2 linked regions of the Myxococcus xanthus genome follow. The main gene of each other region encodes a partner of the protein of the gene in region 2 in a complex. Links are inferred from orthologs where the notes say so. Each region holds a gene or a part of one and is shown on either strand. Other genes may lie near its edges.

What was found.
Region 1: the proteins of BHS09_RS19355 (region 2) and smc are in contact, whole or in part, in a crystal structure (PDB 3ZGX), measured with the Bacillus subtilis proteins. The link is inferred for Myxococcus xanthus from one-to-one orthologs.

What each region holds. Positions count from the first base shown.
Region 1 is NZ_CP017174.1:6,191,117-6,195,225, reverse strand. It holds smc (chromosome segregation protein SMC), read left to right. Parts: upstream 1-306; coding sequence 307-3,909; downstream 3,910-4,109. Other genes in the region: BHS09_RS25155 (hypothetical protein), read right to left, coding at 4,049-4,109. UniProt on the Bacillus subtilis protein: Required for chromosome condensation and partitioning.
Region 2 is NZ_CP017174.1:4,674,119-4,679,869, forward strand. The notes cover bases 2,977-5,751. They hold BHS09_RS19355 (segregation and condensation protein A), read right to left. Parts: upstream 4,912-5,751; coding sequence 4,042-4,911; downstream 2,977-4,041. Other genes in these bases: BHS09_RS19345 (pseudouridine synthase), read right to left, coding at 2,977-3,041; scpB (SMC-Scp complex subunit ScpB), read right to left, coding at 3,066-4,055; trpS (tryptophan--tRNA ligase), read right to left, coding at 5,075-5,751. In the rest of the region: BHS09_RS19340 (HEAT repeat domain-containing protein), read right to left, coding at 1-759; more of BHS09_RS19345, read right to left, coding at 846-2,976. UniProt on the Bacillus subtilis protein: Participates in chromosomal partition during cell division. May act via the formation of a condensin-like complex containing Smc and ScpB that pull DNA away from mid-cell into both cell halves.

The DNA.
Region 1 (4,109 bases), 1.5 Mb from region 2 along the record:
GTCACGCGCTCGCGTGGCGCAACAGGACTCAACAGGGCTGACGCAGCCACACCGGCGGGAGGACGTCATGGGAGCGTAGAAGCGCGGTGCACACGCCGCCGCCTCGCAGTGCGCGCGCTACAGCTACAGAGCACGTCCGCTCTGTCGCAGACCAGGCAACCGAACGTATGGCGATGCGTGGCATGGCCATGCTTGATCGTCTGGAAGGTGGCTGGTACTCCTTTCTGCTGAACGCTCAGAGGCCGATTTTTCGGCCTCGCGCGCGATTTTCTCCTCGTACCGAGCCCGCTCTAGGAGCCCGCTGGCATGCGAATCAAGCGGTTGGACATCACCGGCTTCAAGTCCTTCATGGAACGGAGTGTCTTCACGTTCGATGAAGGCGTGACGGGCATCGTCGGGCCCAACGGCTGCGGCAAGTCCAACGTCGTGGACGCCATCCGCTGGGTGATGGGTGAGCAGAGCGCGAAGAACCTCCGTGGCCGCGGCATGGAGGACGTCATCTTCAACGGCTCGGAGAACAAGCCGCCGCTGTCCATGGCGGAGGTGTCGCTCACGTTCATCGTGGATGACACGGACCAGCTCGCGCCCCAGTACCAGGGCTTCTCCGAAGTCACGGTGACGCGGCGCCTGTTCCGCAACGGCGACTCCGAGTACCTCATCAACAAGACGCTTTGCCGGCTGCTGGACATCACCGAGTTGTTCCTCGGCACCGGCGTGGGCACCAAGGCGTACTCCATCATCGAACAGGGCCGCGTGGGCCTCATCGTGTCCAGCAAGCCGGAGGACCGGCGCCATCTGCTGGAGGAGGCCGCGGGCGTCACCAAGTACAAGGCCCGCCGCAAGGCCGCCGAGCGCAAGATGGAGGCGACCGACGCCAACCTGCTGCGCGTCACCGACATCACCAACGAGCTGGAGAAGCGGCTCGACGCGCTGTCGCGCCAGGCGAAGAAGGCGGAGAAGTACAAGAAGCTCAAGTCGCGCATGCGGGACATCGACCTGCACGCGGCCACGCACCGCCAGCTGGAGCTGATGGCGGAGAAGAAGATGCTCCAGTCGCGGCTGGAGAACCTGGGCTCCGAGGAACGGGAGAGCCTGGACCGCGTGAAGGAGCTGGAGGAGACCATCACCCGGCGCCGCGCGGAGCTGGAGGCGGAGTCCGCCGCGCTCCAGGCGCTGGCCGCGGAGGTGCACACGCTGGAGAGCTCCCTGCAGCGCGACACGCAGGAGATGACCTACGGCAAGCGCGACCTGGAGGAGACGCGGGCCCGCGTGGCCGCCGCCCAGGTGGAGCTGGACGGGCTCCTGGCGCGCAAGGCGGAGATGTCCGAGGCCATGGCCGCCCGCGAGGCGGAGCTGTCGGGCATCGCCGGCTCGTGGAAGGAGGACGAGGTCGCGATGCAGGTGGCGCAGGAGGAACTGCGCCGCGTGTCCCAGCTCCAGACAGAGGTGGCGCTGCGCCTGGAGCAGGAGCGCGCCGGCCTGGTGGCCGTGGCCACGCGCCTGGCCAACCACGAGAGCAACCTGGTCAACCTCGCCCGCCAGCGGGGGGATTTGGGCGCCCGCCGCGCGAAGCTCCAGGGCGAGCTGGAGACCCTGCGCGCCCAGGAGCAGACCCTGGAGAACGTCCGGGGCGACGTGGCGAAGCGGGTGGAGGACACCCGGCACCTCGCCGCGGAGCTGGCCGAGCGCAAGGGCCAGGAAGAGGACGCGCTCACCCGCACCCGCGCGGCCTTCACGGAGAACGAAATCGAGGTCATCGCGCTGCGGGAGGAGCTGAGCGACAAGCGCAGCCGCCTCTCCACGCTGGAAGACATCCAGAAGAACTACGACGGCTTCGACCGCGGCGTGCGCGCCGTGATGACGCGCGCCGGTGTGCAGGCCCGTGAGCAGGGCATCTTCGGCCTGGTGGCGGACGTCATCAATGTCACCCCGCGCTACGAGCGCGCGGTGGAGGCCGCCCTGGGGGAGCGGCTCCAGCACGTCATCGTCGAGAGCCGCGACAAGGGCGTGGAGCTGGTGGACTACCTCAAGGGCCACGCCGAGGGCCGGGGCAGCTTCCTCCCGGTGCCCGCGCTGGATGCGCTGCCGGCCCCGCTGGAGCCGGACTTCAGCCAGCCCGGCGTGCTCGCGCATGCCCTGCGTGAGGTGACGTGTGAGGAGGCGCTGACGCCGCTCGTCCAGCTGCTGCTGGGGGACGTCGTCATCGTCCAGGACGTGTCCACGGCGCGCGCGTGGACCGAGTCGGGCGGCCCGGCGTGCACGCTGGTGACGGTGGAGGGCGAGGTGTTCCGCCCGGACGGCACCATCGTCGGCGGTGAGAGCGAGGGCGCGGCGGTGGGCGCGCTCCAGAAGAAGCGCGAAATCGCCGAGCTGGCCACCGAGGTGGCCCGCGTGGAGGAGCGCTACAACGAGATTCTCACCCGGCACTACACGCTCCAGAAGCAGATGGGGCACGCGGAGGGCGTCCTCAAGGGGTTGGCGAAGAATCAGCACGCCGAGGAGCTGAACCTCGCCAGCCAGGAGAAGGACCTGCACAAGGCGGGCGAGGACCTGGCCCGCGTGCGCGAGCGGGTGCGGGCCCTGGAAGTGGAGGAGGGGCAGCTTACCCAGAGCCACCAGGCCCTGGGGCACGAGGAGGAGGCGAGCCGCGGCGAGGTGGCGCACGGCCAGGCGGACCGAGAGGGCCGTGAGGAGCGGGTGAAGCAGCTGGTGGCCGAACAGGAGTCGCTGCGCCTGCGCGCGGAGACGGCCAACGGCGAGCTGACGGGCCTGCGCATCAAGGTGGCCGCCGGCAGCGAGCGTGGCGAGTCGGCCCGCAAGGAGCTGGACAGCCTCGTCTCCCAGCGCAAGGACATGGAGACGCGCATCACCCGGCTCCAGGCCACGGTGGTGGAGGGTGGGGCGCGCGTCGAGGAGCTGGCGCGGCGCACGACGGACACCGAGGGCGGCCTGTCCCAGCGCGCCGAGGAGCACCGGCTCGCCGCGGAAGGGCTGGAGGCGCGCCGCGCGGCGCACACCACGGCCTCCGCGGAAGTGCGTGAGCAGGACGCGACGTTCCGCGAGCTGCGCGGCCGCGTGGACGAGCTGATGCAGGGCCTGTCGCAAATCTCGCTGCGGGAGCGCGAAATCGCCCTGGAGCTGGAGCACCTGGCGGGGGGCATCCGCGAGCGGCATCAGGTGGAGCTGGCGAACGAACTGCACAAGTACCACATGCTGGCCGCGCTGGCCCCGGAGACGGAGGCGGAGCTGAAGGACCTGCGCGCGCAGGTGGAGAAGATGGGGGAGATCAACCTCACCGCCATCGACGAGCACGCGGAGCTGTCCAAGCGCTACGACTTCCTCACCGCGCAGAAGCAGGACCTGCAGTCCTCCATCGAGCAGCTGAAGGAGGCCATCCAGCGCATCGACGCCACCAGCCGCGAGCGCTTCAAGCAGACCTTCGACGTGGTGAACGAGAAGTTCCAGGCCATCTTCCCGCGCCTGTTCGGCGGTGGCCGGGCCAGCCTCATCCTCACCAACGAGGGGCCGGGCGGGGAGCCGGGCGTGGAAATCGTCGCCCAGCCGCCCGGCAAGAAGCTGCAGAGCGTCAACCTGCTGTCGGGTGGCGAGAAGGCCCTCACCGCCGTGGGCCTCATCTTCGGCATCTTCCTCATCAAGCCGACGCCCTTCTGCCTCCTCGACGAGGTCGACGCGCCGTTGGATGAGGGCAACGTGGGCCGCTACAACGACATGGTGAAGGAGATGAGCAAGCAGTCGCAGTTCATCCTCATCACCCACAACAAGCGGACCATGGAGGTCTCCAACACCCTCTACGGCGTCACCATGGAGGAGCCGGGCATCTCCAAGCTCGTCAGCGTGCGCATGCGCGAGGCGGGCGCGGCCAACGACGACAAGGTGACGGCGGCGTAGGCCCGTCCCGGGCGGGCGGGGCACCGGGCCTCCGGTGTCCGCCCCGCGGCGACGGTTTCTCCCCGAAACACAGAAGGCGCGGGCCCCGGCTTCCGGGCTCCCGCGCCTTCGTGTTTTTCCGCCGTGGGGCGGGGGACTCCTAGAACTTCTTCTTCGGGCAGGCGGCCTTGTCCTGCGCGGCCATCTTCTCCGCGTCGGCC
Region 2 (5,751 bases):
GCGCTGCGTGGCCACCGGATCCTGAAGCTTCATCAGCGCGTGGATGGCGGACTCGCGCAACTCGGGGAAGTTCTCCTCCAGCAGCAGCGCGATGGGACCCACCGCGCGCTTGTCGCCGGCGTCACCCAGCCCGCGCACGGCGGCGGCGGCGAGGATGACCTGGCTGTCGCGAACCAAGGGCAGCAGCCGGTTGACGGCGTCGGGTCGGCCGCTCTTGCCCAGCTCCTCGGCGGCGCCCACGCGCTCGGGCAGCGCGCCTTCGGTCAACGCGAGCTGGTTGCGGTCCCACTGCGAGCGGGCCTCGGCGGCGACCACCTCCGCCATGGCACCTGGAACGTTGGCGTTCTTCAGGGCCTGGACGATGACCTGACGCGTGGCCCGGCCCCGCCGTCCGTACTGGAGCGTGAGGTACGCCTTGGCCTTTTCGTTGTTCACCTTGGACAGCGCCATGGCGGCGCGGCCCTGGACCTCTTCGTCCTGGTCCTCGAGCAATTCGCCGAGGAGGTCCACGACGCGGGCGTCCTGGCTCTCTCCCAACGCCACGGTGGCCTCGGCCCGGACGATGGCGGCGAAGTCCTTCGCCGCTCGAGTGAAGAGGACCAGGTCATCCGGGTTGCCCTGCCCGGCCAGCTTCTTCACCGCGAGAGCGCGGACCTCCGGACGAGGACTCTGGAGGTCCGCAAGAAGCTGGTCCCTGCTGCCGTTGCAGCCGAGGAGCAGGGCAAGTGCGAGAATGAGGGGGCGTGCGCCGGTTCGCATCGGTCTCCGGTGAGGGAAACGGTGTAGGAGTCGGCGCCGGTTATATCAATCCCCCTCGATTCCCGCCCAATCCACCGCGTCATGTATCAACGCGGACGGCGAGGCCCCCGGGGAGGAGGCCGGCCCGCGCCGCCTCGGGGACGCTCATTGCTCCAGCTCGGGGCGCTTGCCCGCTCCTTCTTCTTGCCCCAGTCCTGGAATCCGCCGGACTTCTCGGCGGGAGCCCCCTTGCGAGCCCCGGCCCGGACGACGCGTTCACGGGGATTCCCGCTTTCGTCGGTGGGCGTCCAGGTGCTGCGTGCGGGGCGTCCGCCCTCGGAGCCCTCACGGCGAGGACCACCCCGGCCACGCGGAGCGTCTGCCCCTTCGGCGCGAGGCTTCCATTCACGGCGCTCCGGGCGGCCAGCACCCGCGCCTCCGGAACGGGGCGAGTACGGACGGCCTTCACCCCGCGGGGCACGGCCGGCGCCGCCGCCAGCACCCCACGACTTGCGCTCCGGACGGCCTTCGCCACCCGCGCGCGGTGCGCGAGTCCGCGGTGCGGCGTCTCCGCCAGCACTCCACTCACGGCGCTCCGGACGACCCGCGCCACGGCTCTTGGGGGCTCCGCCCTCGTCACCGCCAAACGAGCGACGGGCGCCGCCAGCACCACCGAATGCGCGGCCCGCACCGCGAGCGCCCGTGTCACTGCCGAAGGACCGACCCGGACCACGGCTCCGAGGAGCGCCCGATTCATCACCACCGAAGGAGCGGCCCGCACCACGGCCACGCGGCGCGCCTGCCCTGTCACCGCCGAAGGAACGGCCGCGCGGTGCGCCCTCATCGCCACCAAACGAACGGCGCGCGGGCCTGCCCTCGTCACCACCGAAGGAGCGGCGCGCGGGCTTGCCCTCGTCACCACCGAAGGAGCGGCGCGCGGGCTTGCCCTCGTCACCACCGAAGGAGCGGCGCGCGGGCCTGCCCTCGTCACCACCGAAGGAACGACGCGCGGGCCTACCCTCGTCACTGCCGAAGGAACGGCGTGCGGGCTTGCCCTCGTCACCACCGAAGGAACGGCGCGCGGGCCTACCCTCGTCACTACCGAAGGAACGGCGCGCGGGCTTGCCCTCGTCACTACCGAAGGAGCGACGCGCGGGCCTGCCCTCGTCACCACCGAAGGAGCGGCGCGCGGGCTTGCCCTCGTCACCACCGAAGGAGCGACGCGCGGGCTTGCCCTCGTCACTACCGAAGGAACGGCCCACGCCACGGCCACGCGGCGCACCTGCCTTGTCACCGCCGAAGGAGCGGCCACGCGGCGCGCCCTCATCACCACCGAACGAACGGCGCGCGGGCTTGCCCTCGGCCGAAGCCCCCTTGGGCCGACCGAAACGCGCCAGGCTCGAACCACCCGCGGACGCCGCCTTGGCCGCACGGGCCGGCGCCTTGCGCGCGGGCTTGGCGGCCACGGGCGCATCATCATCCATGGACAGCTCCGCCTCGTCGTCCGAGTCGAAGCCCGGAGCCGCGCGGCCATGCCGGCGCGGAGGCAGCTTCAGCTCACCCGTCGGCGGCGCGGTCTTGCCATCCGACACCTCGTGCAGCAGCTCCACCTCGCTCGTCTTGAGCGGGCGCAGCTCGCCAGGGCGCAGCCCTTCCACGCCCACGCCGGCGTAGGACGGACGGAACAGACGCACCACCGGGTGCCCCACCGCGGCGCACAGCCGCTTGATGAGGTGCGGGCGCCCTTCCGCCACGACAATCTTCAGCCAGGTGTTCCGCTCCGCGGCCTCGAACACGCCCACCGACACCGGCGTGGCCATGCCATCCTCGAGCCGCACGCCGCCGCGCAGCTTGTCCAGCGTGGCCACGTCCGGGGCGCCCTTCACCTTCGCCAGGTAGGTGCGCGGCACCTGGAAGCTGGGGTGCGTCAGCTTGTGCGCCAGCGCCCCATCATCCGTGAACAGCAGCGCGCCCTCGGCGTCGTAATCCAGACGGCCCACCGGGAACAGGCGCTTGCCCGTCTCTTCCACGTAGTTGGCCACCGTGGGCCGGCCCTGCGGATCCGACAGCGTCGTCACGACGCCAACGGGCTTGTAGAGCAGGAAGTAGGAGGATTCATCCGGAGGCGTGACGAGCGTCCCGTCCACCGTCACCAGGTCCGTGCCGGGCTCCACCCGGCTGCCCAGCTCCGTCACCGTCTTGTTGTTCACCGCGACGCGGCCCGCGGTAATCAGCTCTTCTGCATGCCGGCGCGAAGCAACTCCCGCGCGGGCCAGGTACTTCTGTAGTCGTTCGGCCGCCATACCATCCTTCTTCCATGCTGCCCGTCACTCGGGCTTGGGCCCCGTCGTATCACCCGTCTCGGGTTTCGGGGGCGTCGTGTCCAGGACGCTGGAGCTGACCTTTTGTGTCCGGTCTGCGGCCGCCATGGCCTCTTCCAGGTCCTCCAGCGCGGCTTCACTGGCCGCCGCGCTCTTCTCCATCCGCTTCGTGAATGCCGGGTCCGACAGCGCTTCCACCGTCCCCGCAGCCGGGGGCGCCGGCTTGTCTTCCTTCTCGACGATCTCCCGGTGCTCCTGCGTCAGCTCGTGGAACTCACGCAGCGTGGGCAGGGCAGACAGGTCCTTCAGTGCGAAGAACTCCAGGAACTCACGCGACGTTCCGTAAAGGATGGGCCGCCCTACTTCTTCGCGCTTGCCCAGGATCTTCACCAGCTTGCGGTCCATCAACGCCTTGATGACCGCGCCGCAGTCCACGCCGCGGATGTCCTCGATTTCCGGCCGCGTCACCGGCTGCCGGTACGCGATGATGGCCAGCGTCTCCACCGCCGCCCGGGTCAGCCGCTGTGGCTTCACCCGCAGGTAACGCCGGACATATTCACCCGAATGCGGGTCCGTCCGGAACTGCCAACCGCCCGCCACCTCGTACAGCACGATGCCGCTGATGCCGTCGCGGTGGATGCCGGAGAGCTGGTTGAGGGCCTCGGCGATGAGCTCCCGCTCGATGCCGGTGGCCATGTACAGCTCGTCCACCGACAACGGCCGCTCCGCCACGAAGAGCACGCTCTCGATGACGGTGCGGATGCGGTCCGTGGACAGCTTGCGGCTCTTGGAGAGGAGCTTCTCGAACGACGTCTCCAGGTCCGGAGGCGCCTCGTCCGAGTCCTCCTCGATGGAGGCTGCTTCCAGCTCATCCAGTTCGTCTGCCGGGCCGGGGCCCGTGACAGCAGCGATTTCCTCTTCGGAGAACGGGCCGGGGCCGCCGGGCGTGCCCGGTTCTGGAGTCTCGTCCTGCGGTCCGTTGCTACCGGTAGTCACTGTCGTCGACCTCCGTGGGAGCCAGCTTCTCCAGCGCGTCCCCGTTGGGCAGCAGCAGGATGGGCCCCATCGGCTCGTCCTGCACCACCCGGATGAGCCGCCGCTTCACCATCTCCAGGATGGCCAGGAAGGTGATGACCACCTCCTGTCGCGACGGGGTTTCCTCTTCCGTGAACAAGCTCTCGAAGAGAACCTGTCCATGGGGGCGCAGGCGCTCTACTACGCGGAGGATGGCCTCGGACAGCGTCACGCGCTCCCGGACCACCTCGTGCTGCAGTTTGGGCTGCAACCGCTCCAGCACCCGGTCGAGTGCCTCCACCAGCTTGAGGACGCTGAACTCCTGGAGACCCACCTCCTCTTCGGGGATGGGCACCGCCTCCACCGGGACGTTGCGCGCGAAGACGTCGCGGCCGAGCAGGTCCTGCGTGGCGAGCTGTTCAGCGGCATCCTTGTACTTCTGGTACTCCAGCAGGCGCCGCACCAATTCCGCGCGCGGGTCCTCGGTCTCCTCGGCGACCGCGAGCACCTCCGCCCCCTCCTGCACCGCGACGGCGTCCTGCCGGGGCAGCAGCATGCGGCTCTTGAGGTGCGCCAGCGTGGAGGCCATCACCAGGAACTCCCCGGCGATGTCGAGGTTGATCTCCCGCATCCGCTCCAGGTGCTCGAGGTACTTCTCCGTGATCAGCGCCAGCGGGATGTCGAAGATGTCGACCCGATGCTCCTTGATGAGATGGAGCAGCAGGTCCAGCGGACCTTCGAAATTGGGCAGCGCGATGCGGAAGTTGTCGCCAGGACTCCGCGGCAACTCCCCTTCACGAAGGGCCTCATCGGCCGGCGAGCGACGTTCCTCACTCACCGGATGTCCTGGATGGCGTCAACGGTATGGGTGGGGGCGCGTCATCGCGTAAGGGCCCGACTTTCTTAGGCAGCGGGCACGAGCCTGGAGGACACACACCCATACCAGTGGCCCCCAGGTGGGTCAAACAATCGGCAGTGAAAGCCCGTTCAGGCACACGGACTCATGGGACTCCCACGGCCTTGCGGACCTGGTCCATGAGGCGGGTCGCCTCGGCCCGGGCCCGGTTGGCGCCGTCCTGGAGGATGCGCTCCACCTCACCCGGGTCGGCCGCCAGCTCGGCATACCGCTGACGGGCCGGGCCAAAGGCCGCATGGTAGGCCTCCAGGAGCTTCTTCTTGTAGTCGCCGTAGCCCTTCCCGCCTGCCTTCCAGGTGGCGTCCACCTCGGCGAACTCGGACTCGGGGAGCATCAGCTTCAGCAAGTCGTAGAGCGGCGCATCGCTGACGAGCCCGGACGGCGGCGGCTGCGTGGGCACCGGCTTGGGCGCGTCCACCGGCGTCGAGTCCGTCTTGATGGACATGATGCGCTTCTTGATTTCCTTCTCGTCCCCGAACAGCTCGATGGTGTTCCCGTAGGACTTGGACATCTTCTGTCCGTCGACGCCGGGAACTGTCTGGGTGGCCTCCTGGATGCGCGCCGCGGGCAGCTTGAGGATGCCGGGCGCATGGCCCCGCTCCTTGCCTTCCGGGTCGGCAGGGTCGTAGCCGGGCACGTACTGGGTGTTGAACTTCACCGCCCAGTCGCGCGCGAACTCGATGTGCTGAATCTGGTCCTTGCCCACCGGGACGAAGTCCGCGCTGTAGAGCAGGATGTCGGCGGCCATCAGCACCGGGTAGG